One region of the Exiguobacterium sp. RIT452 genome, then DNA from elsewhere that is predicted to be linked to it. Evidence: riboswitches for the same ligand, from Rfam matches in the RefSeq annotation. Region 1 holds a riboswitch; each other region holds the start of a gene.
The links. A riboswitch is a leader RNA that binds a small molecule or an ion and turns the genes downstream of it on or off. The one in region 1 is predicted to bind lysine.

Region 1 (10,642 bases):
GTGTGTTTGATTTCGATCAACTCATCGACCCCGGCAAACAACACTTCGTGTTCGCCGAAAATCGTTCCCCCACGCATCGAGTGCATCCCGATTTCGTTTGGTTCCCGCTTTTCACGCGTCGACTCCCGTTCGTAGACCGGTTGGACATTTCGTAAATCCTGAATGGTCCGGAGCAACAGCTCCGCCGTCCCGCTCGGTGCATCGACTTTTTGATTGTGGTGTTTCTCAAGCAGTTCGATGTCGAAAGCTCCAGCAAGCGGAACGAGTGTTTTCAACAACTGTTGCATCATCGCGATCCCAAACGACATGTTATACGATTGAAAAATCGGAATCTGTTTGGAAGCGTCACGAATCGTCTGCAGCTCGGCTTCCGAGAAGCCGGTCGTCGCAATGACGAGTGGTGTCTTCGTTCTCATGCCATAATCCAGTAGATCCGGCAACAAGCTCGGATGCGAAAAATCAATGATCGCATCAACCGATTCCGTCATTTCGGCGAGCGTGCCGTATGAGGGCACACGTTCCGCCGTTTTCGTTTTGTCGATGACGGCGACGACGGCATCCGGTGCCAGTTCATGCACGTAATGTCCGGTCGCTCCGTATCCGTGAATGGCGAGTCTCATCCAACCACTCCTTTATAACTCCGCATCGTCTCAAGCAGGTGCGCATGTCCCGCTTCCGACTGACGGACGAGCGGCAGACGGGGAGCCCCGACGGCAATTCCGATTTCTTCAAGTGCTGCTTTGACGGGAATCGGGTTGACGTCGCTGAACAAGGCGGAAATGACAGGCATCAGATCACTCTGAATCCGGCGTGCCGTGTCGTAGTCGTTTGCAAGCAGCGCTTCTGCCAAGGCCTGCGTCTCAGCCGGATACGGATTCGACAAGACGGAAATCACGCCTTGTGCCCCCCATGCCATGTACGGGAGAATTTGATCGTCGTTGCCGCAGAAAACGGCAAAGTCGTTTGGTAAAGCCGTCATCAGTTCACCCATGAAGCTGACATCTCCGCTCGCTTCTTTGAACGCTTGGATGTTCGGATGCTTCGCAAGCGTCACGGCAGTCTCAACTGAAATCGCCACCCCCGTACGTGACGGGACATTATACAGCATGATCGGCAGCGAAACCGCATCCGCGACAGCCGTGAAATGCGCTACGAGCCCGGCTTGTGACGTTTTGTTGTAATACGGTGTCACGAGCATCGCTGCATCGGCACCAAGACGTTCCGCCGCTTGTGTCTTTTCAATCGTCTGCGCTGTATTGTTCGTTCCGGTTCCGGCAATGACAGGCACGCGTCCTGCCGTCACACGGACCGCCGTTTTCAGTAACGTCTCGAACTCTTCATTCGTCAGCGTCGATCCTTCTCCTGTCGTCCCACCGACGACCAATGCTTGAATGTTTGCCGCGAGTTGTTGTTCGATGAGTTGTTCAAATACGGTTAAATCCAGTTCACCCGTTGAAGTGAACGGTGTTGCCAGTGCTGTTCCTGCTCCTTTAAACATGTCGGATTCCTCCCTGTTTCTTAAGAATGGATTGAACTTTCAAGTGCTTGGCGCGCCACTTGCACGGCGTTCGAAGCGGCCCCTTTTCGAATGTTATCGGCGACACACCAGATGTGGAAGGTGTTCGCAAGACTCTGATCCTGTCGAATCCGTCCGACGTATACGTCATCCGTTCCACTGGCGTCAAGCGGCATCGGATACTGATTTTGACTGACATCATCGACCAGAACGACGCCGGGTGCTTGACGCAATGCTTCGCGGATTGCTTCGACCGTCGTCTCCTGCTCAAACGTCACGTTGATCGCAACGGAATGAGCGTTCGTGACCGGGACGCGGACACATGTCGCACTGACCGGCAACTCCGGTAAGCGGAAGATTTTGCGTGTCTCGTCAATCATTTTCTGTTCTTCTTTCGTATACCCATTCGGTAAGAACACATCGATATGCGGCAGGATGTTATCGTGAATCGGGTGCGGATAATTGACCGGTTCTTCGCCGCGGCTGCCGCGAGCTAAATCCTCAATTCCTTTTTGACCCGAACCGGAGACCGCTTGATACGTCGTATAGTTGATACGCTGTAAACCAAACTGCTGAAGCGGGGCCAGGGCGACGACGGATTGAATCGTCGAACAGTTCGGATTGGCAATCAATCGATCGTCCGGACCGATTGCCTTCGGGTTTACTTCCGGTACGACGAGCGGGATATCCGCCTGCATCCGGAAGGCACTCGAGTTGTCGACGACGAGTGTTCCTGCTGCAGCGAGTAACGGGGCATACTGTTCACTGATCGTTCCGCCTGCTGCGAACAGTGCGACATCGATGCCGTCTTCTGTGATTTGCTCCGATAATGCTTGAATCGTAACGTCTTGCCCTTTGAACTGGACGGTTTTCCCGGCAGAACGGGCTGAAGCGTAAGCTGAAATTTGACGAACCGGAAAGTCGAGTTCCGCCAAGACTTGCAACATTTTTTGTCCAACGGCGCCTGTTGCGCCAATGACTGCTACATGATACATATGGTTTCCTCCTTACAGATCAAATGCATTGGCGATTGCTGCGACGGTCCGTTCGATGTCGGCTTGGGCAATCGTATACGAGATGCTGATTTCTGACGTCGTGACTTGATAAAACGTGATGTTTTCCGCCCGGAATGTCGCAAATAATTTCGAAGCGACGCCTGTTGCGTCACGCATTCCGATTCCAACGACCGATAACTTGGCATGTTGGTTATGACGGTCGACTTTGACGGTCGGGAAACGATTGATGATATCCTGCAAGGCTTCTTCCAAAAACTCTTCTTCGTCGAGCGGACACGAGAACGAGAGGAAGATGTCACTGTCAAACGTCGTCTGACTGATCATATCGATGTTGACGTGACGTCCTGACAACAATTCAAAGATATCTGCGACCGCTGAGTTTGTCTGTGGTACGTGTTTGATCGATACCGTCATGACGTTTTTTGTCACACTGACACTTGTGACCGCTTTTTGTTCCATCGTTTCCGTTGCCTCCATGATCCAAGTCCCTCTTTCCGATTCAAGTGTTTTTCCGACAAAGATGTGTACACCGTATTTTTTACCTAACTCGACACTCCGCATCTCCATGACTTTGGAGCCAAGAGCACTCATTTCCATCATCTCATCATATGAAATGTGTGGAATCGGCTGTGCTGCGGCATGGATCCGTGGATCAGCCGTATAAACGCCGTCAACGTCCGTATAGATTTCACATCGTTTATCGAGAACGGCTGCCAGTGCGACGGCTGTCGTATCCGATCCGCCACGCCCCAGTGTCGTGACGTCCCCCAGTTCATTGACCCCTTGGAAACCGGCGACGATGATGACATCGTAGGTCTCGAGTTTTTTCCGGAGCAATTCGCCGTCAATTTGTTTGATTTTACTTTTCGTGTGGAGTCCCATCGTACTGATGCCTGCTTGTGCGCCTGTCTGGGACAAGGCTTTTGTCCCGAGTGAGTTCAAGGCGATGCTGAGCAACGAAATCGTCTGTTCTTCACCGATTGCAAGCAGACGGTCGAGTTCGCGCCGTTCCGGTCGATCCGTGATCGCCTGGGCTTGGGCAATCAATGAGTCAGTCATTTTTCCCATCGCCGATACGACGACGACTAATTTTTCTCCTTGATCCGTCCGATTCTTCAAATAATTCGCAATTGACTGAATCTGTTCGACAGTCGCAACCGAACTACCACCAAATTTAAGTACAGTTGTCACAATCCTATCTCCTTTTGTCCCGAAACAGAAAAAAACGACGGGCCGGTAGGAGCGTTCCTACGGCCCGTCGTTATCACGATCGGACAAACGATGACAGTGTCATTCGTTCTTTTACGTAAGATAGCGCTCCGAAACGTGGGTTTCGGCAGTACAACGGATCTTAACCGTTGTACCAGCAACCAAGAAAAAGCATTTTCTTGTTCACTTCGGCGGATTTCCCCTTTCACATCACTTGGCATGCTTGCCTTTGTAAGTGTTGCTACTGATGTCATCCGCGCCTCTATCTGTCGGTTGTTAGTTACAGTTATAGCAAACATTTTTTGTTAAATCCAGTGATTTGCCAAACTTTTTTTGATTTTTATGATTTTTGAAGGGTCTGCTTTGCTTGGGTCAGCTGTTCGCGAACAGCGTTAAAACCAGTCCCGCCATAACTGCCTCGTCTTGCGACGGCTTGAACCGGATCGAGCAACGGATAGACATCTTCCGTAATGACCGGATGGAATGTCTGATACGTCTCGAGTGTCAAATCCTTCAAGAAACAGCTGGTCTGGACACAATGCAGAACGGCTTTGCCGACGATTTCATGCGCTTCCCGGAAAGGAATGCCTTTTGTGACAAGGTAATCGGCCAGTTCCGTTGCATTCGAGAAGTCTTGCATTGTCGCCTTCTTGAGCGCTTCTGTCTTAAACGTAGCGGATTCGAGCATCCCGGTAAAAATCTGAACCGATTGTAAAACCGTATCAGCCGTATCAAAGACGCCTTCCTTATCTTCTTGCATATCTTTATTGTAAGCGAGTGGTAATGCTTTCATCGTCGTCAAGAACCCCATCAAGTTTCCATATACCCGTCCTGTCTTTCCGCGAATCAATTCTGCGAAGTCCGGATTCTTTTTCTGCGGCATCATGCTTGATCCCGTCGAAAACGCATCGGACAGTTCAATGAACAAAAATTCTTGTGACGCCCAGATGATGATTTCTTCACAGAACCGTGACAGATGCATCATGACCGTCGAAGCGATGCCAAGGTATTCAATGACGAAGTCCCGGTCCGAGACGGCGTCCAAACTGTTGGGATAGACGTGTTCAAATCCAAGCAACTCGGCTGACTTGAACCGATCAATCGGGAAAGTCGTTCCGGCGAGTGCACCGGCACCAAGCGGTGACATCCGGACCCGTTTTAAGTTGTCCGTCAGTCGCTCGGCATCACGCTCAAACATCCAAAAGTAAGCCAGCAAGTGATGTGCAAGCGAAATCGGTTGAGCACGTTGCAGATGGGTATAGCCGGGCATGACCGTTTCGACGTGTTGATCCGCTTGTTCCGTGATGACGGATTGCAGATTGCGAAGACTCGACAGGAGTTCTAAAACATGCTGCTCCATCCAGAGATGAAGATCAGTTGCGACCTGATCGTTTCGACTGCGCGCTGTATGCAGTTTACCGGCGACAGGACCAATCTGTTCCGTCAATAACCGCTCGAGGTTCATATGGATATCCTCATCGGCCAGTGAATAGACATGCTGATCAATCGTCGTTTGTAAATGATTAAGTCCAGCTTCGATTTGCTGCCATTCCGTCTCCTCGAGAATCCCTTGTTCGTATAACATCTGCGCATGGGCCAGGCTGCCTTGTAAATCGACAGCCGCCAATTTTTGATCAAATGAGATCGATGCGCCGAATGCCTCCGCCTGAGCGGAAGCACTTTCCGTAAACCGTCCGCCCCATAGTTTCGTCATTTTTTCACGCCTTCCTGACGATGAACACTCGCATGTGTCGCAATCGCTAGACCATGCAGTTTGATGAATCCTTTTGCCGCTTCGTGATCAAAGGCATCTTCTTTTGTGTAAGTCGCGAGTTTCTCGTCGTACAACGAAACAGCCGATTGACGTCCTGTGACGCTTGCGTTCCCTTTATAGAGTTTGACACGGACTTCGCCGGTCACATCCTGCTGTGTCGCTGACAAGAAGGCTTTGAGTCCTTTTGTTAACGGAGCATGGAATAGTCCGTTATAAATGGTTTCTGCATATTGTTTGCTTAAAATCGGTTTGAAATGGGCGACATCTTTTGTCAACGTAATCGTTTCGAGTGCTGCATGCGCTTTGAGTAAAACCGTTGCGCCCGGGCATTCATAGACTTCACGTGACTTGATCCCGACAAGACGGTTCTCGACGTGATCAATCCGACCGACTCCGTGCGCCCCTGCAATGATATTCAGTTCTGTGATCAGTTTTGCGAGTGGATATGCTGTTCCGTTAATGGAAACCGGCACGCCCGCTTCAAAGCCGATGATGACTTCTTCTGCTTGATCCGGTGCGTCTTCCGGTGCAACGGTTAAAGCGTACGCATCTTGCGGCGGCTCCGTCCACGGATTCTCAAGGACCCCACATTCATTACTGCGTCCCCATAAGTTCATATCAATTGAATACGGGCTGTCGAGGTTAATCGGAATCGGCACATCGTTTTCTTTTGCGTAGGCAATTTCTTCTTCACGTGACCATTTCCACTCGCGGACCGGTGCGATGACTTCGAGTGACGGATCAAGAGCGGCGACCGAAACTTCAAACCGGACTTGGTCGTTACCTTTTCCGGTACAACCGTGCGCCACTGCTGTTGCACCATGGGCATGTGCGACTTCGACCAGTTTTTCAGCGATCAACGGGCGGGAAAGAGCTGAAATCAGTGGATACGCGCCTTCATAATGAGCGCCGTATTGAAGTGCCGGTAAGACAAACTCGTTTGCGAATTCCTCTTTGACATCAAGGACAATGGATTCAACGGCTCCGACAAGCAATGCCTTTTCTTTGATGACCGTCAAATCTTTTCCTTCACCGACATCCATGCATAACGCGACGACATCATAGTCCTTGCTTAACCATTTGATGGCGACTGAAGTATCGAGTCCACCGGAATACGCTAAAATCAATTTTTGTTTTGTCATTACTGATTCCTCCTTGATATCGACTGTATCTGTCTGTATAAAAATTCACTATGGATTATATATATACATAAACTTTCAAAAAAAGAAACCCTTTTTTAGGATTTCTCATAAAATAACCGTTAAATTTTTTTCTCCATCGTCCGGTGTGGAATACCGGCATCATCAAATTCATCCGATACGATTGTATACCCGAGACCTTGATAAAACGGAATCGCCTGGACTTGGGCACCGAGTGTCAAAATTGTCCGCCCTTCCCTCCGAGCCACCCGTTCCATCGCCCGCATCAATTCGCCGCCGTATCCTTTCCCCCTTGTCGCAGCAAGGGTTGCGACACGTTCCACCTTCATCCGTTGTTCGTCATAGGGACGTGTCCGTCCCGTTGCAACGGGACGATTCATTTCATCGAGAACGAGAAGATGAATCGCCGTTTCGTCGTGCGTGTCATATTCCAAATTGCGCGGCACCCCTTGTTCTTCGACGAAAACGCGCTCGCGAATCATCCGGACTGCCTGTTGTTGTTCTGCTGTCTTTACCTGAATTACCGTCATGTATGTAATTCCTCCTTCAATGCTTCGATATAGCCACTTGCATCTTCATACGTCGTAAACAAGGCTTGGGCATTTTTTTCGCTTCCGCCGCCGCGTCCATTAAATTGTTTTAAGTGGGTTTTCGCAAATTTGCCGAGATGGACCGGTCCTGAACTGCACATCAATAATTTTTTAGCGGTCTCATTCCAAATCAACGCTGTCCGTTTTTCCTCTGCCAAGGCTTTCATCATCTTTTCGGAAAATCGGATGTTTTCCTGTTCATGGTGCAACACCAAGACGGGGTCTGATGAAGTCAACACCTGTTGCAGAACGGTTGTGACATGTAAATCTTCCGCTTGTCCAATTTGACGGTTCAACCGGAGTTGCTCCTGTTTGAGTTCTTCGACGACGGTGTGGACCTGATCCTTTTTCGCGGACAATGCCCGTGCCGTCTCGGTTAAAACCCGTCGTTCAGCCGTCAACAAACGGAAAGCGCGGTCTTTTGCAACATACATCAAACGGACATTCCCCCGGACTTTTTCCTGACCCGTGAATAAAATCAGTTCCAGTTCCGATGTCGATCCGAGATGTGTCCCTCCACAAGCACTGTAATCAAGTTCGCCGATCTGGACAACTCGAATCTGTCCCGTCACTTGCGGTGTTTTCCGTAACGGTAATCGGACAGCGTCGGCTTCTGTATATTCCGTTGCTGTAATCGGCAACGCCGCTCGAATGACACTTCGCAACCGGTCCTCAAGACGGCTTTGGATCGTTTCAGTCCATTCGTTCAGCTCAAGATCCAGTGTCGATTCTTCTGATCCGGTACGGAAGCTGACCGTCTTGATTTGAAACTCGTCTTGAAGAATCGCGGAAATGACATGTTGGGCTGTATGCTGGGCGGCATGATCCGTTCGCGTGCTGTCATCGATTGTACCTTGCACTTCGTTTTCAAGGAGTGGTGTTTCAAGTCGATGCCAAACGATTCCCTCTTCGAGTTGCACATCCAGTACGGGGATTCCGTTCAGTGTGCCCCGATCGGCCGGTTGACCGCCGCTTTCCGGATAAAAATAACTTTTCTCAAGCGCAACCCATTGCCCTTGCTGGTCTTTGACATCCGTCACGGTCGTTTCGAACGTCCGGACCTCCGGGTAAATTTGTTCAAGACGCATCCTACGTCCACCTTTCTTCATCTGATTTCGCTTCTATTATGCCACAAATTAACTACAATCGTTTGTCGGCATCCCCTTTTCCTAGTACACTAGATGAAAGACTATCGACCGCGAAGGGACGAAATGCCGTGATTCAGCACATCAATAAAAATTCACCACTTCCAATCTACTACCAAATTGAAGCTGCCTTAAAACAACAAATCGAAAGCGGCTTGTTACAGCCCGGTGATTTGATCCCTTCTGAACGAGAGTTCGCCGAAGCTCATCAAATCAGCCGAATGACGGTGCGTCAAGCGATTTCGAATTTAGTGAATGCCGGCTATCTGATCCGTCAAAAAGGACGGGGTACGTTCGTCGCCAACAAAAAAATCGTCATGCAACTGTCTGGATTAACCAGCTTTTCGGAGGAAATGGAACATCTCGGTCTGGAACCGGCGAGTGAACTCTTGTCCTATCAAATGATTGCTGCTGACATGCCGATTGCCAACAAACTCGGAATTCGTGAAGGGGCTCAGATTTACGAATTAAAGCGGTTACGCATTGCCGATGAACAACCGCTTGCACTTGAAACCGTCTATATTCCGGAACAACTGTTACCCGGCTTGAATCAAGAAGTCGCCATCACTTCCTTGTATGCCTTTGCGGAAGCCAGTGGACTTAACCTCGGGCGTGCCAGTCAGACGTTCGAGTCACGTCTCGCCACAAAAGAAGAGGCACAGCATCTCGGATTGTCGGTCAGCTCACCTGTACTGTCCGTCGAACAATTGACGTTTCTTGCGACCGATCAACCGTTTGAGTATGTCATTTCCGCTTACCGGGGCGACCGGTATACGTTCACGGTCGAAATGGAACGGCAACGTGGATGACATGAATCGTAAAAAAAGACCGTTTTTTCCATCAGTTAACGATGGGAAAAACGGTCTTTTTAAAAATCATTGAACAGGTTCTTCTACTGTTGTCTCATCAGTCGATACAGGTGTTTCCGTCTCCTCTTCAAGTGGAGCAACCTCTTGTCCTTGCATCGCTTTGGCTAAATTCGCTTTGACGAGTTCCAACTGATTCGGATCGAGATGATATTCCCATTTGCCGCTGATGCCGATATATCCTTCTCCGGCAAGCTGGTATTCGGTCGTATCACGTAATGCCGTCGTGAAGTCCGCCAGACGTGTGTAGTCGTTCGGACCAAGGTTCGTTTCGACGTTGTCTCCGACTGCATCCAAAATGTCACGGTACGCACCTAGTGACCGGAAGCTCGCCGCTTCTTTCGCAACGGCCTGAATGACTTGCATCTGTTTTTGACCACGCCCGATGTCCCCGAGCGGATCGTCATGACGGTTCCGGACATAAGCAAGTGCCTGTTCACCGCTCAGATGTTGCATTCCTTTTTCGACGGTAATCGTTCCAGCTTTTCGCGCTGAATCTTGTTCTTTAAAGGCGTAACGGACATCGATATCCACACCGTCCAAAGCATCGATCAACTGAACGAATCCTTGGAAATTGACTTTGACGACGTGATCGATTTGAATCCCAAGCAGGTTTTCTGTCGTCTCACGTGCTAACTTGATACCGTTGTAGGAGTTCGATTGATCCATCGAGCCAAAGTAATGGGCATGTGTGATTTTATCCTGCTCGACGCCTGTTTTTCCGTAAGGCACGTCGTATTTCGAGTAGTCGATGTTGACAAGAGAATCCCGCGGGATACTCGTCAACACAAGCTGTTCGGTCTTTTTATTCAAGACCCCGACAATCATGACATCTGATCGTGCCGGTTCATTCCGTGACTTACTCGCTTTTGTCTCATCCGTTCCTAAAATCAGGAATGACTCCGACGGCACATCGTCGTACTTCGAACTGACATTTGATCCTGGAATATTGATTTGTGTTCGCGCTAATGTTTCTTGTGTTTTTATAAAAACTGCTCCCGCATAACCGGAACCAATGACAGTGAAAAGTAATAACAAGGCAGCAATCACTTTAAGGAACATCTTCCCAGCGCTCGGTTGCCTTTTTCTTGCTGATCTCGTCTGCATCTTTGAGCCCTCATTTTCATGTAAATTTTCTGTAAAGTTCACTATCCTCCATTATCCGGACTTTTATACAAATGTCAATTTACGATTCGGTTAAGATCAGATCGCAACATTCCTTTGACGTTGAACAAAAGTTACTTCGGTAAACAAAAAAACGTTCCCTGTCGCCAATACCGAAGGCATTGACGAAAAGAACGTTTATCTGACTCATTTCATGAAATTCGTATAGGCTGCCCGCCCTGTCCGCTTGGCTTCCTCTGAT
Region 2 (10,642 bases), on a different contig from region 1:
CGGTAATTTGACCTTGAATCGAAAGGACGTTTTCGAGGTCTTCCTGGCTCTTGATATGCTTCGCTTTTAATTTCTTTTTGTAAGGGGAACGTTCACGCAGATAATATTCTCTTCCTTTCATCGTCACATATCCAAGATAAGGATCTTCATGCGCCTGCATGGCTTTTTGCGACGTAACGACACGGCGTCCTTGATGGACCGCTTCGACGTCTTCCAAATAAACGGGCAGGAAGAGCGCCGGCACTGGCGATTGCGCTTGTTTCATCTCTAAAATCAAATCCTCATGTTCGCCGCCCTTTCCTTCCACGAGGATGTAATACCGTTCGAGACCAATTGATGCCGTGCCGCTATCCAGTTTATAGACGATATCTTTAATTTCGTAAAAGGCATCTTTCTGCCGGTCTTCTTCATCAATCGAAGCGATGTAATCCGGCCAAATCGATTCAATGGCGGCATACGTCGCTGCATCGACTTGCTTCATGTCCGGTAAATCGGCAAATTTGCGTTGTCCTTCGACGACAGTGGTTCGCTCCCCCAACAAGTCCGCCTTCTTTTTCTCTGCCTTTTTGATTAGTTTACGAATCGGTCCTTTTGTATTATCAATCGTAAAACATACTTTGCTTGGATTTTTACCGTCGGCATATTTCCGTAAGTCATCTAAGTAATGGTGGACATAGGCGGCGATTGCCGGTTCCGGATCGTATCCCGCTTCCTTCGCAAACAGTTGGACGGAGACGGCCATCCGGATCACATCATACAAATAAGAACCGAGATACCCTTCATCAAAATCATTGACGTCATAAATGATTTCGCCTTTGGCATTCCCGTGGACTCCGAAATTTTCGAAGTGTAAATCACCCTGAATCCAAGTCGGCGTTTCACTTGGTGTATCAAATCCCAACGGAATTCGGGTCAGATCGTAATAAAAGAGATGGGAGCTGCCACGGAAAAAAAGAAACGGACTGGTACTCATCTTTTGATACTTCACTTGCCGCGCAGTTTCATCCAGTCCCCGAATTTCGTGATCGTAAAAATCGAGCACCTTTGCAATCGTTAACTGTCGAATTTCTTCATATACACGTGTGAACATGGAAAACCCTCCTTTTTAAAATTCGTAAAAAGACAGCAAAACGAATCCGCTTTGCTGTCTTTTGTCTTCATTATTCGAAGTGTTTTTTATATTCCCCATATCCCGCAGTATCAAGCTCTTCTAACGGAATAAATCGCAGGGCTGCCGAATTGATGCAGTAGCGTAAGCCACCCAACTCTTTTGGACCGTCATCAAAAATATGACCAAGATGACTGTCTGCATTAGCGGAACGGACTTCTGTCCGCGTCATGCCGTGCGTCGTGTCGAGTTCGACTTCCATTTTGTCTTCAGAAATCGGTTTTGCGAAACTCGGCCATCCGCAGTTCGAGTTAAACTTGTCTTTTGACGTAAAGAGTGGTGTTCCATCGACGATATCGACATAAAGACCCGGTCGTTCCTCATCCCAGTATTCATTGCGGAAAGCCGGTTCTGTACCGTTTTCCTGTGTGACTTTATACTGGATCGGCGTCAGACGTTGTTTCAATTCCTGTTCCTTGCCTTGATCCTTCCAGGCTTCTTTGACGAACTTCGCCCGACCGGAGCCGACACTATACATCTGATAGCGGAACGGATTTTTTTTGTAATAATCTTGATGGTACTCTTCCGCCGGCCAGAATGGTTTCGCCGGACGAATGTCGACAGCTACCGGTCGTGAGAAACGGCCGGATGCGTCAAGCGCCGCTTTTGAACGTTCAGCTGCTTGTTTTTGTTCTTCATCAACATAGAAAATGGCTGGTTCGTACGATTGACCGCGGTCGTTAAACTGCCCGCCGCCGTCCGTCGGATCGATTTGGCGCCAAAAAACTTCAAGTAATTCCTCATACGTGATGACAGACGGATCATACGTAACTTCTACGGCTTCTAAATGTCCTGTTGTTTCTGAACAGACCTCTTTATAAGTCGGGTTTTCTGTATGACCACCTGTATAACCGGAAATGACTTGTTCGACACCATCATATTTATGAAATGGCTTGACCATGCACCAAAAACAGCCACCTGCGAATATTGCTTTTGCCATCTAGCTTCCCCTCCTCTGTATATGCCTATTTTAACGCGTTCCGTCCCACTCCCCTACTATCTTGCTCAGTCAATCTTCGGGATTCGCTTTTAAGCGCCGCATGACAAAATAAATCGCGACAAACACTAAGATCAATCCACCAAACGAATACCAGATGTTGTTCATGCGATAGAGCATCTGATAAATTGCTAACGTCACAAGCAGAATCGCAATCGGGATGAATGCTCGTTTAAAGTGATACCAATAATTCACTGGGGTCGCCTCCGTTTTTTCTTTTATCTTACTTGATTTCCCGACCCCGTAGTGACATTATTGCGCACGTTTATATTCCTCGAGATATTCCGCATAACGCGTATTCCATGCTTGCAAGGCATACCGCCACAAAATCACTGTTGTTACGACCAACAGAAGCGTGACCGGCCAGAACCAATTCGATACGATGCCATCCGGATAAGCGACACCGATTTTCGAAAATAAGACATACATCCAGACGATGGATGACGTCAGCAGGACCGAGACCGGGATCGCATATTTCCAGGGCGTCAACTCGACATTGCCGCGACGGTACGTTTTCTTGGTCGCTGTCGCCGGTCGGTATTTCCCCATCACGATCATAAACAGGACTTCAATCACAAGCAAAATGCCGTACCCGTGAATATAGCTGATGCCGTGATCCCATCCGAAAATCTGTTTGAGACCAAACACAAAGAAGTAATAGGCAATGACGTGGAACACGATGACGATTTTAGCGGCAATCGGCGGGATTGTCCGCATAAACATCCCCATCAGGACAATGACCAGAATCGGAATGTTAAAGAATCCTGTAAACTGACGAATTAAGCTCCACAGACCATCCGGTGCATACATGAGAAAAGGCGCGACGATGAACGAAATCAATGCCACGACGGTTCCGAATATCTTACTGACCCGGATCAACTGCTTTTCCGAAGCGTCTTTGGCAAACACCGGTTGATAGATATCGAGAACGAATAACGTCGCAATGCTGTTGAGCAACGAGTTAAACGAACTGAACACAGCACCTAGCAACACTGCCAGGAAAAAGCCCATCAAGGAGACCGGCAGGAGTTCCGTGATCAGTTTCGGATAGGACAAATCGCCGCTTGCCAAACTGCCACCATACAAGTGAAACGCGATGATCCCCGGAAGCAACATGAAAATCGGCACTAATAACTTTAAAAAACCGGTCATCAACACACCTTTTTGCCCTTCTTTTAAATCCTTTGCGCCAAGCACCCGTTGAATGACATATTGATTCAACGACCAATAAAATAAGTTTGCGAACAAAATCCCTGTGAAAATAGAGAAAAAGGGTACCGCATCATCCGATGAGCCAATGGCATTTAACTTTTCCGGATGGACGGTTGCGATTTGTTTCATCCCTGCCAGCATATTGCCGTCTCCTAAAGCAAAGAATCCAAGAATCGGCACTAAAAACCCGATGATGACTAATCCGATGCCGTTTAATGTATCCGATACAGCAACAGCCCGTAATCCACCGAAAATAGCGTAGACGGCTCCAATAATGCCGACAATCCAAATCACAATCCAAAGTGACTCCGTGTATCCGAGACCGAACAAAGCCGGTACGTCAAACAGTTGTAAGACGGCAATCCCTCCGGAATACAGCATCGAAGGAATCGTGACGCACATATAGCCGAGTAAAAACAGCAAGACCGTCATACGCCGTACGGTCTCATCGTAACGTTGACTCAAAAACTCCGGTAACGTCGAGATCCCCATCCCGAGAAACTTCGGAAGTAAATAAATCGCCATGATGATGGCTGCAAAACCGGCCGTTACTTCCCACGCCATACTCGACATATTGCCTACGAACGACTGTCCATTCAAGCCGATTAACTGCTCTGCCGATAAATTCGTTAAAAGTAAAGACCCGGCAATGAATACGCCGCTCAACCCGCGCCCCGCCAAAAAATATTCATCAATTCCTTCCGTTTTTCCCCGCGTCATCCGGTAAGCGACGTAAGCGACAAGCGCCATAAAAAAGGCTGCCGATCCCAGCGTCAAAATTAAATCATATGTATTCATTGTTTTCTCCCCTTCTCCCCTTTTTTAAGCCAAACAATTGTTTATATGATTCCTTTTTATCACCTCTACAAAACAATATTTCAGAATTATATTGATTCTATTGATTTTTTTATACAAAAAAAGTCATCCTTTTAAAAAGGATGACTGTTGATCATGGACGTGGATGTTCCGGGAAATCCATTTCTGCATAAGGAACAACCGATGTCCGGTTTTTAAATTTATGACCCAACCAGAAGGCAAGGAACAACGGAATACCGATATACGTCGCGGCGATTCCGACCCAATCAATTTGATCCGCGAGGAACGCGGCGTAGTTTTGACCAACGATGACAAGGAAACAAAGTCCAAAGGCAAACAGTGGTCCAAATGGGAATGCCGGTGCAACGTACGGCAAGTCGCTTAACGAATGTCCTTGAGCAAGGAATCCTTTACGGAACCGGTAGTGACTGATTGCGATTCCAAGCCACGCGATGAAACCGGTCATACCTGAGGCATTCAACAGCCAGAGATAGACTTGACCGCCGAACATCGATGTCAGGAAGCAGAGTGCACCGATGGCTCCGGTCGCGAGCAAGGCATTACGCGGGACACCGTTTTTCGAGACTTTAGCAAACATTTTTGGTGCGTCGCCTTGACGTGCCAGTGTGTACAGCATCCGTGTCGAGGCATACATCCCCGAGTTCCCGGCTGATAAGACGGACGTCAAGATGACGGCGTTCATTAAAGCTGCTGAGAACGCGAGTCCGGCTTTTTCAAAGACGAGTGTAAACGGGCTGACGGCTACGTCCGTAATATCATTTGAAACCAGGTTCGGACTTGTATACGGAATCAACATCCCGATGACAAAAATCGCGAAGACGTAAAACAACAGGATCCGCCAGAAAACTTGTTTAACAGCTTTCGGAACGTTCTTTTTCGGATCTTCCGACTCTCCCGCCGCGATTCCGACGAGTTCGGTTCCTTGGAAGCTGAACCCGGCGACGAGGATAATTCCGATGACGGCAGGAATACCACCGACGAACGGTGCATCACCTAATGCAAAGTTTTTAAAGCCGACCGGTGCTTCCGATGTGAAGACACCGAAAATCATTGCAACACCGACAATCAAGAAAATGATGACAGTCACGACCTTGATCATCGCAAACCAATATTCTGCTTCTCCGAACCCTTTAACGGAGAAGAAATTTAAACCAATCATCAACAATAAGAAAATGGCACTGAAATAGAAACCAGGTACATCCGGGAACCAGTACGTCATGACGATTTGTGCCGCAACGAGTTCAACCGCAATCGTAACCGCCCAGTTGTACCAGTAGTTCCAGCCTAAGGCAAAACCGAACGATGGATCGACGAATTTCGCACCGTACGTCGAGAACGAACCGGCGACCGGCATGTAAGCTGCCATCTCGCCCAAACTCGTCATCAGGAAGTACACCATCAGTCCGACGATAGCATATGACAACAGGGCACCACCCGGACCTGCAGCGGCAACAGATGCACCGGATGCGATGAAGAGTCCGGTTCCGATGGCACCGCCAATCGCAATCATCGACATGTGACGGGCTTGCAGACCACGTTTTAAGCCTTCTTCAGTTGAATCAAGTTTTCTTTGGGGTTGTAAAGTATTCATGTGATTCGCTTCTCTCTTCTTAGATTTTTTTGAGAGGACACTTTTTGAAAAAAACAAAAAGCGCCCTCATCTTCCAGAAGGAAGATGAGAACGCAACATAGTAAAAGGATGCGCCTCATTCTACCGTCGTGAAAGATAGCTCCCCACAAGTCATGGTTGACCTGTGACAGTATTAGACCTGTTTGATCTAATCCCAATCGATCATCTTCAAAGCGATGATTGATTTCGGCAATTCTTCCTTTTCAGTCACCTCATCTGCCGCTTGACGACATCCGTAACTGTACTCATAAGAACCGCAACCTCCATCCCACTGGTTGAGTGAGAACTAATTAAGTTAGTGATTAATTTCGTGATTACCTCGTCATGTTACACAAATCGTCTTTAAATTGTCAATTCTTTTTTTGAATTGACGGCTCTTCATGGTAAAATTCCGTAATTTTTAGTACACTAAACAATAGAAGTTAACCGAGAGAAAGGATGTTGCTTGAATGCCACAAGAACGTGATCAACTGACTTACCGATTAGAGGAACAAATGCGTGTCATTCTCCGGACATTACGTCGTGAACTGAACCGACTGTTTGAAGGAACCGCGACGCGAAGTGAATTTTTCATCTTACGCAGCCTGTCCGAAAATGGTCCCCAACGTCCGACTCTACTCGCAGAACAGTTTGAGCTTGCGACAAGTCAGGTAACGGCTTTAACCGATCGCCTGTATAAAGCAGGCTTCGTCACTCGGACCCGTTCAACAGATGACCGGAGATCAATCGTCCTTGCTTTAACGGATGAAGGAGAAGCGGCGTTTCGTGAACTTGAAGTCGTCCGCCGGAAATACCTGCAGGAACGGTTTGGTACATTGACGGAAGAGGAACTGAACGTCATGGTTCGTGTCTTCGATAAGATTCTTTTGACGATGGATGAAGAAGCCGTTTCTTCCTAAAAATTGTGTGTAAAAAATATTTAACTTATTTTTCAGGCAAAGTTCACTTGACTGTGTACTTTGTCTTTTTTGTCGACTTTTCCTGTTTTACTTCACATTTTTCCATTTCTTGCCGTTAGTAAAATGAGTATACTGGAAGTATGTTACGGAAATGCGTTTACGAGGAGCTGGGAGGATTTGTTGTCCATCATGAATAATTTCATCATCAATTTTTGTCTACTGTTCACAACGATCACTCTTTTGTTTCTACCCTTTCGAAACCAACCGAGGATCACCCCTAAAACAAATGTAAAAACGCGACTTTTCTTAGGAGGAGCCGCCGGACTCATCGCTGTTCTCTTAATGTTCAACAGCATTCAAATCGATGTTGCACGGGTTGACTTACGAATTATTCCGGTCGCCATCGCCATGATGTTCGGTGGATTAACAAGCGCTGCCGTCACCGGTCTGATGATCATCGGGGCACGCTTTGCGATTACACCGCTCGACCAAATCGATGCGGCGATTCTTTCAGCGATTGTCATCAGCGTATTTATTGTCACGATTAGTGTCGTCAGACGCTACGTCCGCATGACGTTTTGGAATTTTGAGTTGATGATCGGCATCGGAATCTTGTATTCCTTACCCGCCATCTATCTGTTGACCCATAGTTGGTCGACATTCTTTAAAGTATCGGCAGCATATATCTTCTTTAATCTGATTGCCGGTTTTGTGACGTATCAGTTACTGACGGAACTCCGGCGCCACTTTGAGAACATTCAGTACCAACAAAAACTCGCGATGACGGATGCCTTGACCGGTCTCGCCAACCGCCGTCGACTGGATGATTCCTTATCCCTTGTCGGTTCTGCGGAAGACGGTTATTCACTCGTCTTAATCGATATCGACTTCTTTAAACACGTCAACGATACATATGGTCATGATGCCGGCGATGATGTCTTGCGTCAACTCGGTACAACCCTTGCTTCTCTTGCCCGTCCGGACGATTTAGTCGGTCGTTACGGCGGTGAAGAGTTTTTAATCATCTTGCCGGATACGTCCGCTGCTGAAGCGAAAAAAATCTCCGAGCTCGCCCGGATGACGGTTGCCCGGAATCTGTTCCCGACGACGAGTGTCCCTGATCTGCAAATCACGATTTCACTCGGAATCGCACATTCAAGTGGTTCGCATACGTCACTTGAAGCGTTGCAACAAGCAGATAAGGCGTTGTATCATTCTAAAAAATCAGGACGTAACCGCAGTACGATCTATACGAAAGCATTTGAACTCGAACAGGCCTGACCCCAACTGGTGCTGATTCAAAAATTAATCTCTATAAGACAAGGGTGGCAGAGAATAATTCTGCCACCCTTGTCTCGTTCCCAACGACTGATTCTCTTCACAGGTGCAGGCAAAAACAAACAAAACCCGATTTTTAAAAAGTATCTTGCGTACGATCCGGAAAACCGATACTCTCGACTGTTCCAAACACAATCATCCGACTGAGTTGGTCGGCCATGTAGGTTGCCGAGTAAGGGCGGTCATTGCGTAACCAAGAAATCAATAACCCCAATTGTCCCCCGATCACGTAGTTTAACAACAGATCCTGATCCACCCGTCTCGTTTCACTGACGGTATGCGCTTTAAACACGAGGCGGTAGTTTTCCTTTAACGTGTCCAAGAAACGGGAAATAAAGGTCTTGATCGGTCCTTGCAACAACATCGTCCGGTAAAACTGTTCATGTTGTTCGATGTGGATAAAGAGCCGTTCAAAATAACGGCTGACCTTTTCTACGGAGGGAGACTCGGATGGAACTACACCGTGAATCCGAATCGCGTCGACGAGTAACTGCATGTGATCCTCGACAATCTGATCCATCAAATCGTATTTATCCGTAAAGTGGGCATAAAACGTCGAGCGATTCACGTTTGCCCCGTCCGCCAGCATTTTTACGGTGATTACTGAAAATGGATGCTGTTCAAGTAAATGAAACAATTCTTTTGTGATACGGTCACGTGAACGTTTTGGTCGCGGATCGGATACCGGATTCATCTGCTCTTCCCCCTTTTTTTTAATAGTGTATCCGTTCTCATCGACTTTTCCAACACTTTGTCGGAAATTGTCGGTTGTATGTTGGTTATACGACCATATAATTAACTGTATTAACTACTCCTCCCCCCAGAGGAGTCTTTTTTATGGCTGATGGGGACAGTGGAGTAGACGGAAGAAAGGATGCATCTCATATTATGAACATGAAAAAAGTATTGCTGATTAACATTTTGACGTTGGTCGTGTTGATTGGTGGCGGTGCGATCGGTTACTACTATTACGACCAAGCGACGAGCTACGTCAAAACAGAAAACGCCAAAATTGACGGAAAGATGATTACGATTGCCAGCCCGGGTGCCGGTAAACTGACCGATTGGACCGCTAAAACGGGTCAAACACTGGACAGCGACGCAACGTTAGGTCACGTCATGATGGCGCAATCCGGTCAAAAACCTGTCTCCATCTCAATCGTCATGCCAACTAAAGCAACGGTCGTTCAGTCGATGGCGACAGAAAACGGTGTTGTCGGTGCGGGGACACCACTGGCTTACGGTTTTAACTTAAACAATCTCTGGGTCACGGCCAACATTGAAGAAACGGACATTGACGAAGTCAAAGTCGGACAAACCGTTGATGTCTATGTCGACAGTTATCCGGATACGACGTTATCCGGCGAAGTCGAACAAATCGGGATGACAACGGCTGGAACGTTTTCAATGATGCCGTCTTCGAACGGCAATGCGAATTATACGAAAGTCGCTCAAGTCATTCCGGTGAAGGTTTCCCTTTCACAAGAAAAATCACTCGACATTCGACCTGGTATGAATGTGACCGTCCGCATTCATAAGGATTAAGGAGGGACTTGTATGTCTATGACCTTCCTGTTCGGATACATGGCGTTTATGGTTGTCGTCCTCATCAGTGTCAATCTGATCGCCCGGCGCTCCCGTTCGTCCCGTCTTGCCGGAGCAACCGACGGATCGCTTGAAGTGGCTCTTGAAGAATCAGAGACGTTGCGTCCACCGGTTCAAGAACGGACACCACTCGCGACAGCGGACATCAGCATTCCGAAAGTCTTGACTGTGTTGTTGATCGGGATGTTTATCGCCATCTTGAACCAGACGTTGATCAACGTCGCTTTACCGGTCTTGATCAACGATTTTAACATCTCGACATCGACGGCACAATGGTTGACGACAGGCTTCATGCTCGTTAACGGCATCTTGATTCCGATCAGTGCATTTTTAATGCGGAGCTATACGTTTCGTCAATTGTTCCTCGTTTCAATGACGCTGTTCTTTTTTGGTTCCGTCATCTGTTCGATGGCAATGAACTTCCCTGTCATGATGCTTGGACGTGTTGTCCAGGCGGCCGGTGCGGGTATCTTGATGCCGCTTGGCTCCAACGTCTTCATGACCCTCTTTCCGCCGCACAAACGTGGTGCCGCCATGGGGATGCTTGGAATTGCAATGATTCTTGCCCCTGCGGTCGGTCCAACGGTGACAGGTTATGTCATTCAGAACTACGATTGGCATGTTCTGTTTTATGGCATGTCCTTCTTCGGTCTATTGACGCTTTTCCTTGGACTGGCATGGTTCAAGCTTGTTCAACCGTTGTCGAAACCAACATTTGATGCACTCGGTGTCATCTTCAGTACAATCGGCTTCGGGAGTTTGCTGTATGGATTCAGCGAGGCCGGAAATGACGGATGGGACAGTCCCGTCGTCATCAGTACGATTGTAATCGGCATCTTGGGCATTGCAGCCTTTGCGTTGCGTGAACTCTCCATGGATGATCCGATGTTGAATATCCGTGTGCTCAAAGTCCCTGAGTTTTCGTTTACCTTATTCATCAATGTCATCGTCACGAT
Region 3 (10,642 bases), on a different contig from region 1:
AGACTTGTCGCTCAACATCTCGCGTGAAATGCTGCAGCACGATCGCCAGTTGAAGTTGATCGCCAAAAACATTCAAAGCAAAATCAAGACACAACTCGAGGCATTGCTTCGCGACGACCGGGAGAAATACGAGATGTTTTATCAAGCCTTTGGCCGTCAATTGAAGTTCGGTATCTACAATGATTACGGCATGCAAAAGGATACGGTGAAAGACCTCGTCCTGTTCCATTCAGCAAAAGAGAAAAAACTGGTGACGCTCGCAGAATACGTCGCCGCGATGCCGGAAGACCAGAAGTACATCTATTATGCATCAGGGGAGAGCACGGACCGGTTGGATAAATTGCCGCAGTCGGAGCTCGTCAAGGACAAAGGATTCGATATCCTATACTTCACGGAAGAGATTGATGAGTTTGCGATTCAGATGCTTCTCAATTACGACGGAAAAGAATTTAAGTCCGTCACGAGCAGCGATCTCGGCATCGAGCAGACGGATCAAGCCGAAGCGACGGAGACACAAGTCGAGATGTTCAAAGCGATGCAGGACGTACTGGCAGGACAGGTGAAAGAGGTCAAAGCTTCAACACGTTTGAAGTCACATCCGGTCTGCTTCGCGACGGATGGTGCGGTTTCAATCGAAATGGAGAAAATCCTCAAATCGATGCCGAACAACCAAGATGTCGCAGCCGTGAAAATCCTCGAATTGAACACGTCGCACGATGTGTTCCAAGCGATTGAGACGGCTTATGCCGAGGATCGTCCGAAATTCGAACGGTATACTAAACTGATGTATCAACAAGCGTTATTGATCGAAGGATTGCCGATTGAAGATCCGGTCGCCTTTGCGAACGAAGTCTGCGCGTTGATGGTCTGAACAAAAAAGCCATAGCAAAAAGCCGGATCCGATGTAATCATCGGTCCGGCTTTTTGAATAGAATGATCGTTTCACAGACTTCCGTTATTCCGAACGAAGTTGCGACGGGACTTCACCGCGTCGTGAAAGAACGTTTAACATGACGAGGAAGATCAAGAAGGCGACAAGCGCACCGATGAATCCGAACACAGACGAACCGGTGACACCGAGCACGAGGTATCCGACAGCCGACGTTGCGGCACCGATCAACGCGTACGGTAATTGTGTCGTGACGTGATCGATATGGTGCGATCCGGCACCGGTCGAGCTGAGAATCGTCGTATCGGAAATCGGTGAACAGTGGTCACCGAAGACGGATCCGGCAAGGACTGCTGCAAGTGTTGGCAACAACAGACTCGGCTCAACCGCCATGATGAGGTCAGCACCGATTGGTAACATGATACCGAATGTGCCCCAACTTGTTCCGGTTGAGAATGCCATGATACTCGCGATTAAGAACAACAGGAACGGCAGATAAGAAGCGGGAATGGATTTGCTGACGAAACTGGCAAGGTAATCCCCGGTCTTCATGTCGCCGATGACAGCGATGATCGTCCAAGCGAACAATAGAATGACGACCGCCGGCCACATCGATTTCATTCCTGCCCAAATGCTGATGCGGTAATCACGTGCCGGAATCTTCCGACCGATCAACATCAAGAAGGCAACGATTAAACTGATGACGACACCTGCAACAAGAGAACGTGTCACGTCCGTTGATTCGAAGGCACCAATCAATGTAAAGGGACGATCGTCAGCGGCAAGCGCTTGAGCACCCGTCCAAAGAAGAGCTGTGACGGTCGCGATGACCAATACGATAATCGGGACGACCAAGTCACGGACTTTTCCATTATCGTGCTCTTTGACCTCTTCCGCCATTCCCATCGGAGTACCTTTGTTGGCGTCAAACAACTCACCTTGTAAAGCACGCAATTCATGCGTCCGCATCGGTCCAACGGCAATTCCCGTATAGGCGATGTAGAGTGTCAGCAACAAAGCGAAGATGGCATAGAAGTTTAACGGCACAATCATCATGAAGGCACTGAACGCTGAGTAATCGGTGATCGAATGTGTCGTCAAGATCCCGGCGATGATCGAGATGATGAAGGCACCCCAGCTGGATAACGGACTGATGACACAGACCGGTGCAGCAGTTGAATCAATGATATACGCCAGTTTGGCCCGTGAGACACCGCGGCGGTCCGTTAACGGTCGACTGACGTTTCCGACGGCAAGACTGTTAAAGTAATCATCGATGAAGATTAAGATACCTAAGCCGAAAGCGGCGAGTCGGGCGCCACGCGCCGTCTTGACGTGTGTTGTTGCCCATTCGCCGAAGGCACGGGCACCACCTGATGTTTGAATCAGTGTCGACAAGACACCGAGTAACAGTAAGAAGACGAGTAATAAGACGTTCCATTCATTTAAAGCCCCGTCTGCCCAAAACAGACTGAAGATATTTTTCCCGAGATAAACAACGGTATCGATCGGATTGAAGCTGTGAAGCAATAACGCTCCGACTAAAATACCGACACCGAGTGAGATGACGACTTTTCGTGTAACAATCGCCAAGACGATGGCGATGACCGCCGGCGCAAGTGCGACGATGGAATCTGAATAGTTGACCATGATTGTGGTTCCTCCTCCTTTTTTAGAAGATGAGACCCGTTGCACAGAAAAAAAGCAAGGGCACCGGCAACAAAGCCGACACCCTTGCTGGATGCGTCTTTCTTAGCCGAATTGGAGCGCTCCATACAACATACGTATGGCAATCGAACGGGTATTTCCCAATTCGACCAGCTTCGTCACGTCTGACACATGACGATACTTCGGCGGCATCACCTTTCGTTGATCGTCATTGTTGTCATCCTCAGATCAAGTACTCATTAAGACCGCGCCTCTACCTCATCGATAGAATAGTCATATTCTTTTCATAAGAAAACCTTATCATATTTCAGAAAATAGTTTCAAGTCTGTTTTTTTATCATGTAGGATTTTTTGCTTATAAAAAAAGAGAGGATTCATCCACTATACGGAATCATTACAGGTGGGCGGCGCCAATTACGCCGGCATGACCCTGCAGTGTTGCCAACCGAATGTTGATGTTAGGACGAAGTGACGGATAAACACGTTCTTTGACAGCCGCTAACAGTTGTTCCCAATACAAATCAGCAGATCCTGTAACACCCCCGCCGATGACGATGACGTCCGGATCGACCGTATGAATGATATTAGCCAGACCCGTCGCTAAATACGCGATGAAACGGGTTCTTTCCTCCTGATCTTCTAATAATGTGACAATCGAGGATGTTTGTTTCTCACGTGCCCGTAACTGAAGCGCGGTTCCACTCGCTAAGCCTTCGAGCGAACCTGTATTCAGTACAGGATGTGGAGAACCGGAGAACTCAATGATGGTATTACCGATTTCACCCGCACATCCATTGGCGCCCCGAATCAATTGTTTTTCATAAACGTAACCACCGCCGATTCCTGTGCTGACAGTCACGTAATAAACCGAGGAGAAGTTTTTCCCGGCACCAAAAAGTGCTTCGCCAAATGCGGCTGCATTGGCGTCATTTTCAAGAGATACAGGGACATCAAATGCAGAGTGTAAAGGTGCTGTCAGGTTGACGCGTGTCCAACCCGGAAGGTTGGGAGGCGAGAGGAGGCACCCTGTTTTGGCATCCAGTGGACCGGGTGCAGCGATTCCGATTCTTGTGATGTCAAATTCCTGTTTGAACAGTTGAATGGCGTACTTGAGTTGATTGATTGTATTCGCCGGGCCTGCTGAAGGATGAGTCGGAAAAGAAAGTTGTTTGACCACTGTTTCTTGATCGATGGCGGCGACACGCGTTTGTGTTCCTCCTAAATCTACACCAATTTGCAAGGGGCGTTTCGTGTGAGAAGAAGGACCGGTCAACAACACAAGACCGTTCCCTGAAATCTTCTGTTCTGTCTGTGCGGGCAAAAGAATGGTTGCACCTGCTGTGAACTGATCATGGTTCAGACGAATCGTTCCTTCGATTACGGTGATGACTTGGAAAAAGGAACGTGCCGGAATCGTATGACGATCTCGAACGGTCCATTCTTCTACAAAAAAGTAAGGGGTATGAGTCAATGATTTTTGAAACGGAGAAAGCTGTACAGGAGGTTCATGGTAGTGAAAATGCGGAAACTGAATGACTTGCCGAGCCTGTTCCAAATGGAGTGGCCGCGGAACACCTGCAGAGTCAAGGCGGTCATAATCATATAACCGATAAGTCGTATCCGAATTTTGCTGAATTTCGAGTACGACGCATCCCTTGGTCAAGGCATGAACGGTCCCTGCCGGAACGTAGAGAAAATCGCCTTTGGAAACAGGCACATATTGAAGATAGTGCTGGAGGATTCCTTCCTCTAACGCCTGATCAAATTCAGCTTGTGATTGAAACGTGTGACCATAAATAATGGATGCATCCTTGGGACAATCGACGATGTACCAACACTCATTTTTTCCGAATGGCTGCTGTTCAAGGCGTTGGGCATCTGTATCGTTCGGATGAACCTGTACGGATAAATGACTGGATGCATCAATCCATTTCATCAATAACGGGAACTCGGAAGAAGTGTCCATCCCGAAAATTTCAGGGTGATTTGACCACAATTCCTTTAAAGAAAACCCGGAAAATTGACCGCATTGAACCAGGGTCACTCCATTTTCATGACTAGAAAGTGTCCAAGCTTCTCCTGTTTTTTGATCATCTGATATGACAAAACCATGCTGTTTAAGCTGCTGACCACCCCAAATACGTTCTTTTGTAAGGGGTTTGAAAACAATCGGCTCGTTCATGCATACTCCTCCTTTGATCTGTTATCAAAAACAACTCTACACTTTTAAAAAATAAAAATAAACAAAATAATTATCAAGTATAGACATGAAAGGATAAATCCGTATAATCAAAGTTGTAAGCGATTTCAAATCAGAGAGGATGTTTGGAATGAAAAAAATCATGTTAGCGTGCAGCTCAGGGATGTCGACGAGTATTCTTGTGACAAAAATGCAGGAACATGCAAAAGGAATCGGAGAAGAAGCAAAGATTTGGGCGGTGGGTCAAGATCAAGCGATGAAAGAAATCGAAGGAGCAGATGTCATTTTGATTGGACCACAGATGCGCTTTTTATTATCAAAGTTTCAACAAGCAACAGATAAGCCGGTCGAAGTCATTGACATGATGGCGTACGGAATGGCTGACGGGAAAGCGGCCTACGAACAAGCCGTAAAATTGATGGGGTGAATGATATGCCAACTAACGAACAGACGATGGAGCAAGTGGCCTTCATGATGATTTTGCACAGCGGAAATGCAAGAAGTACGATTCGGGAAGCGATTGAAATTTATAAAGACGGGTCGTTTGAAGAATTCGAGCATTTGTTATCAGATGCGCGTGCCCAGTTGCAAGAAGCGCACCAGGTTCACTTTGGGCAAGTTCAAAAAGAAGCAAACGGCGAACCGACGACACTGTCACTTTTGTTGTTGCATGCAGAGGATCATTTGATGTCGACACAAACCATGCTTGATTTAACATCCGGACTCATTGAATTGATGGAACACAAGTTTTCTAAAAAATAAAAAGGAGTGTTCGAAATGACTGAGAATAGTAAGTGGTTTGATCTGTTGAGTCGTTTCTTGATGCCGATGGCGGCATTTTTAAATAACAGTCGTTACCTGCAGACGTTACGCGATGCATTCATGCTTGCTTTTCCGATTACGATGTTTGGTTCTTTGGTCGTCGTCGTGGCGAATCTACCGTTTCTCGATAAATTCATGTCACCCGGTGTACTCGATGCATTCAAGACCTCTCTTGGAAATGCACCATCGGCGACCATGGGAATCATGTCATTGTTTGTTGTCTTTGGAATCGGCTATTATCTTTCAAAAAGTTATGACGTAGAAGCCGTATTCGGTGGAGTCATCGCCCTTGTTTCCTTTTTATTACTCACTCCTTTTTTTGTCGCAGTAGAGAACGTCGCCGATCCTGTTGGAAACGTCATTCCATTAGATCGTCTAGGGGCTAAAGGAATGTTTCTTGCCATGATCACCGGATTTTTAGCAGGAGAAATTTATCGGTTCGTCGTTCAAAAAAACTGGACAATCAAAATGCCGGCCGGTGTTCCGACAGCCGTTGCCAAGTCTTTTTCAGCGCTCGTTCCAGCATTGTTGACACTTACGATTTTCCTCGGAATCAATATCGCCGTCACCTCTCTTTTAAATACCAATTTACACGATCTCATCTTTAACCTCGTTCAAAAACCACTTGTCAATTTAGGGAATGGACTCGTCCCGACATTGATTGCGATTTTCTTTGTTCAATTGTTTTGGTTCTTCGGTTTACACGGACAAGTCATCGTCAATTCGGTCATGGATCCTATTTGGAATACGTTATCTTTAGAAAACCTCAACGCGTACACTGCGAATGGAGAACTTCCGAACATCATCAGTAAACAGTTCATCGAAATCTATACGGTGGGGATCGGTGGATCCGGTTCGACGCTGGCAGTTGTTGTTGCGATTCTATTATTTATGCGTTCCAAACAATTAAAACAAATCGGAAAGCTTTCGATTGGACCAGGTGTCTTTAACGTAAACGAACCGATGATCTTTGGTCTTCCGATCGTCATGAATCCTTTGATCATGATTCCGTGGATTGTCGCGCCTTTAATTACTGTGACCGTCACTTATTTTGCCATGTCATCCGGTCTTGTGCCGCCTCCGACGGGGGTCGCTGTTCCTTGGACGGTGCCGATGTTCATCAGCGGCATGATGGCAACGAATTCTCTGGCAGGCGGTTTATTACAGCTCGTCAACTTCGCAATCATCATGGCAGTTTGGTTCCCATTCCTCGTGTTCATTGATCGCTTGAACTTGAAAAAGGAACGTGAGGAAGCAGATTCGATTAAAGAGAAAAACGAACAGATCGGTTGAGTGAAAACTTATAGATAGGACGTGGATGCGATGAACCAGACAGAAAACATGATGACTCAGACAAAACATTACACTTTTCCAAGCGACTTTTGGTGGGGGACTGCCGCGTCGGCGACACAAATGGAAGGTGCTGCTTATGAAGACGGAAAAGGACCAAACATCTGGGATTATTGGTACGAGCAAGAACCGAATCGCTTTTTTGATGGTGTGAGTGCGACAGTCGCATCAAATTTTTATCATCAGTATGAAGAAGACATCGCCTTGATGAAAGCGTTGGGACATAACTCATTTCGGATTTCGATTTCCTGGTCACGGCTTTTTCCGACAGGAGAGGGGGACATTAATCCGCTGGCAGTCAATTTTTACAATCGTGTCATCAATGAACTGATTGATGCTGGAATTGAACCCTTCGTCAATCTGTATCATTTCGATATGCCGTTGCAATTGCAGCAAAAAGGCGGTTGGGAAAATCGTGAAGTCGTCACGAGTTATGTGGAGTATGCCAAAACATGTTTTGAATTATTCGGTGATCGGGTTACGAAATGGTTCACCCATAATGAGCCGATCGTTCCTGTAGAAGGTGGGTATCTCTACGATTTCCATTATCCGAACGTCGTTGATTTCAAACGGGCTGTGCAGGTCGCTTACCATTCAATTTTATCAAGTGCATTAGCCATTAAAGCGTATAAAGCATCTGATTTAAAAGGAAAAATCGGCATCATCTTGAACCTGACACCTTCTTATCCAAGAAGTCAGAATCCGGCTGATCTGCAAGCCGCTCATCTGGCAGATATTCTCTTTAATCGTTCATTCTTGGACCCGTCCGTTCTCGGTACATTCCCGGATGAATTAGTCGACTTATTAAAAACGCAAAAAGCATTACCGCATGTTGAAGAAGGGGATCTGCAAACGATTGCGACTTATACGGTAGATGTACTCGGCATTAATTATTATCAACCGAGACGTGTCAAAGTGAAGGAACATCTCCCGAATCCGTCTGCACCGTTTATGCCGGAACATCTCTTCGATTATTATGAAATGCCGGGACGAAAAATGAATCGTTACCGCGGCTGGGAAATCTATGAAAAAGGAATTTATGATATTTTAACGAATTTACGAAAAAATTATGGCAATGTGGAATGCTTCATTTCTGAAAATGGGATGGGAGTTGAAGGGGAAGAGCAGTACCGGGATGCAGAAGGAAGTATCCAAGATGATTACCGGATTAACTTCATAGCAGAGCATTTGAAGTGGCTTCATTTGGCGTTAGAAGAAGGAGCAAACGTCAAAGGGTATCATCTATGGACGTTCATGGATAATTGGTCATGGAGCAACGCATATAAAAATCGTTATGGATTCGTCGGAGTGGATCTGGAAAATCAAACAAGAACAGTCAAGAAGAGTGGATATTGGTTTAAACAGTTAATTGAAGATCAAGGTTTTGAAAAATGACCCGAAAGGTAATCAAGGCATCTCTAGCCTTGATTATCTTTTTTTGTTATATTATTGATATATGTCTATACATGGGGTGATATCATGTCTACAAAAAAACAACCGAAGTATGAAAAAATTGCAGATGAACTTCGGAAAAGAATTCTTAATGGAGGATATGATGTTGAAGAGGCCATGCCTGATGAGATTCAACTGGCAAAAGAATTTGAAGTAAGCCGTATGACCATGAAACGTGCGCTTGAAATTCTTGTACTAGAAGGAATCATTTATCGACAACGCGGACAAGGAACCTTTATCCTGCCGTCTAGTTTTTCGCAAGGAAGAATCAACGTCCTAAATAAAGAATCACAAGGGTTAACAAAAGTACTCGGCGAACGGGCAGTCAAAAGCGAAGTTTTACAATTTGAAGTGCGGTTCCCCGAGCCGGAAGTCGCACGGCATCTAATGATCGAAAAAACAGATCCGGTTTATGAAATACGACGTGTCCGTTACGTGGATCATGAACCTTACGTGATTGAACATACGTTTATGCCGTCTTCTTTAATTACAGGGTTAACAAAAGATATATTGGATAATTCAATTTATCAATACATCCAAGAGGTGCTTGGTTATACGATTACAAGTTCCCATAAAATGATTCGGGCCGACAAGCCAAATCAGTGGGACCGTGAATATTTGGGAAACGAGGAAACCGATCCGGTCATTGAAGTGGAACAGGTTGTTTTTCTTGGAAATGGCAAACCGTTCGAATACTCCTTTTCCCGGCATCGTTACGATAAATTCGTATTTACTTCTGTTCATATCGGCAGATAAATCAAACAAGCAAACTAATGGTTTCAGTAGTGACACTGAGACGATAGTTTGCTTGTTTTTTTTAATGCTTATAAAAATACTTCTCGAGTTGCTTCATCAAATAATCCTTATTTTCTTCAAATTGCCGCTTCCGGTGTCCGTTCGCACCGGATGGGTGGGGGAAGCCGAACAATACGGTGTGCTTCTTGATTCGTCCTTGATGGAGCAACGTCCGGACCGTCGACTCGACGACCCGTCCGAACGGGACCAGGATGACCGGATGGGGTAACTGATTCAGCTCAGCGGCAAAATGTTCATACGCATAGTGTTGCAATAACGGGCTTCGGTCAATCTTTGGTTGATGTCCCGTATAGTTTTTATCGCGGTAAAAAACCGGATGTCTGAGGATGGAAGTCATGTGCAGCAGTTCCTGATGGGTATGGAATAAAGCAGCTGTTGAAGGAATTTCAAGCAACTGATTTAAACCCAGTTCATCCAGCATCACGGTCAGGTTGCGCCGCATCGGTCCAGCGAAACTGGCGCTGTATTTGACAATCTTTGAAGTCTCTTCGATGGTCGCGCCATGGTGAAACGCGTCGGCGGCTTCTTCATAGGCAATCCGCATCTGTTCAAATCCGGGGGTGATCCCGATGAAGACGATCTTCGCAGAACGATTGATGTATTCTCCGATCGGTGAGTAATAAACGGATAACTCGTGATCCTGTTGTAATAAGAAACTATCCACGCACAAGTCTTGGCGCGTCAAGGACCGATCAATCGGTAAATCGCGAATGACCCGTTCAAAAATAGATAATGAATTCAGCATGATAAGTCCTCTCTCTTTCTGTATTGGACTTATGATAACAAATAATGGTATTACATACAATTTACACCCATATCAATATAGTAAGGGGTGTCTGAAGGATCAAAAAACCTTGCGACCAAAGTGGAAGCAAGGCAGTTGTATAAATGGATGATCAAGAAATTCGTTCTTTGACAGAAGCGACTTCATACGTGATGATTTCACTTCCAAGCATCGGCGATTCTTCTTGTTTGCCGTCCGTCTGGGCAGGCCGTTTATGGGACGCTTTGAAATCGTCACTGTTGCGCCACGCTTCAAAATGTTTCATGTCTTCCCAGTACATGTTGACGTTCATTTCATCATGTTCTTCGAGTCCTTGCGTCAACAGCACTTCGACCCGAACAAATCCTTCCATCGAGTCGAGACCGCTTGGACGCGTGAAACGTGGGGCAAGTGCGGCCGCCATCCCTTTTTTGACCTTGATCCGGTTCGTCACAACGATCATACAAACATCCCCTTTTATCGAGTTACGTACTTCTTAAGTATAGTACGATGGACACAACAATGCTTGAAAGAAGGAATCTTAGATGAATGAAAAAGAGTACGAAGAACGATTGCGAATCGAGACGATTGATATCCAACACCTCTACAACGCCTTTAGTCACTACAACCGCTATGAACCGACTCCTTATGCGGCGCTTGAGGAGCTGTGTTCCGTTTATCC

Region 2: linked by a shared signal. The riboswitch ahead of D3D03_RS13110 (amino acid permease) and the one ahead of D3D03_RS11790 (aspartate kinase) in region 1 are both predicted to bind lysine.
Region 3: linked by a shared signal. The riboswitch ahead of D3D03_RS09415 (Na+/H+ antiporter NhaC family protein) and the one ahead of D3D03_RS11790 (aspartate kinase) in region 1 are both predicted to bind lysine.

What each region holds. Positions count from the first base shown of each region.
Region 1 covers NZ_QXJB01000005.1:38,558-49,199, reverse strand. The annotation lists gene dapB (4-hydroxy-tetrahydrodipicolinate reductase) at 1-620, opposite strand, end outside; gene dapA (4-hydroxy-tetrahydrodipicolinate synthase) at 617-1,498, opposite strand; gene D3D03_RS11795 (aspartate-semialdehyde dehydrogenase) at 1,519-2,511, opposite strand; gene D3D03_RS11790 (aspartate kinase) at 2,524-3,723, opposite strand; lysine riboswitch at 3,837-4,014, opposite strand; gene argH (argininosuccinate lyase) at 4,082-5,455, opposite strand; gene D3D03_RS11780 (argininosuccinate synthase) at 5,452-6,657, opposite strand; gene D3D03_RS11775 (GNAT family N-acetyltransferase) at 6,777-7,205, opposite strand; gene D3D03_RS11770 (alanyl-tRNA editing protein) at 7,202-8,353, opposite strand; gene phnF (phosphonate metabolism transcriptional regulator PhnF) at 8,482-9,219, shown strand; gene D3D03_RS11760 (LCP family protein) at 9,286-10,383, opposite strand; gene nagB (glucosamine-6-phosphate deaminase) at 10,588-10,642, opposite strand, start outside.
Region 2 covers NZ_QXJB01000006.1:85,967-96,608, forward strand. The annotation lists gene D3D03_RS13090 (DUF2252 domain-containing protein) at 1-1,090, opposite strand, end outside; gene msrA (peptide-methionine (S)-S-oxide reductase MsrA) at 1,161-2,108, opposite strand; gene D3D03_RS13100 (hypothetical protein) at 2,178-2,360, opposite strand; gene D3D03_RS13105 (solute:sodium symporter family transporter) at 2,418-4,175, opposite strand; gene D3D03_RS13110 (amino acid permease) at 4,327-5,805, opposite strand; lysine riboswitch at 5,934-6,118, opposite strand; gene D3D03_RS13115 (MarR family winged helix-turn-helix transcriptional regulator) at 6,294-6,743, shown strand; gene D3D03_RS13120 (GGDEF domain-containing protein) at 7,086-8,024, shown strand; gene D3D03_RS13125 (TetR/AcrR family transcriptional regulator) at 8,158-8,775, opposite strand; gene D3D03_RS13130 (HlyD family secretion protein) at 8,970-9,626, shown strand; gene D3D03_RS13135 (DHA2 family efflux MFS transporter permease subunit) at 9,639-10,642, shown strand, end outside.
Region 3 covers NZ_QXJB01000003.1:85,880-96,521, forward strand. The annotation lists gene htpG (molecular chaperone HtpG) at 1-871, shown strand, start outside; gene D3D03_RS09415 (Na+/H+ antiporter NhaC family protein) at 956-2,539, opposite strand; lysine riboswitch at 2,646-2,821, opposite strand; gene D3D03_RS09420 (type I phosphomannose isomerase catalytic subunit) at 2,952-4,739, opposite strand; gene D3D03_RS09425 (PTS sugar transporter subunit IIB) at 4,888-5,184, shown strand; gene D3D03_RS09430 (PTS sugar transporter subunit IIA) at 5,190-5,519, shown strand; gene celB (PTS cellobiose transporter subunit IIC) at 5,535-6,872, shown strand; gene D3D03_RS09440 (glycoside hydrolase family 1 protein) at 6,903-8,324, shown strand; gene D3D03_RS09445 (GntR family transcriptional regulator) at 8,409-9,137, shown strand; gene D3D03_RS09450 (uracil-DNA glycosylase family protein) at 9,199-9,942, opposite strand; gene D3D03_RS09455 (heme oxygenase) at 10,094-10,423, opposite strand; gene D3D03_RS09460 (methyltransferase) at 10,506-10,642, shown strand, end outside.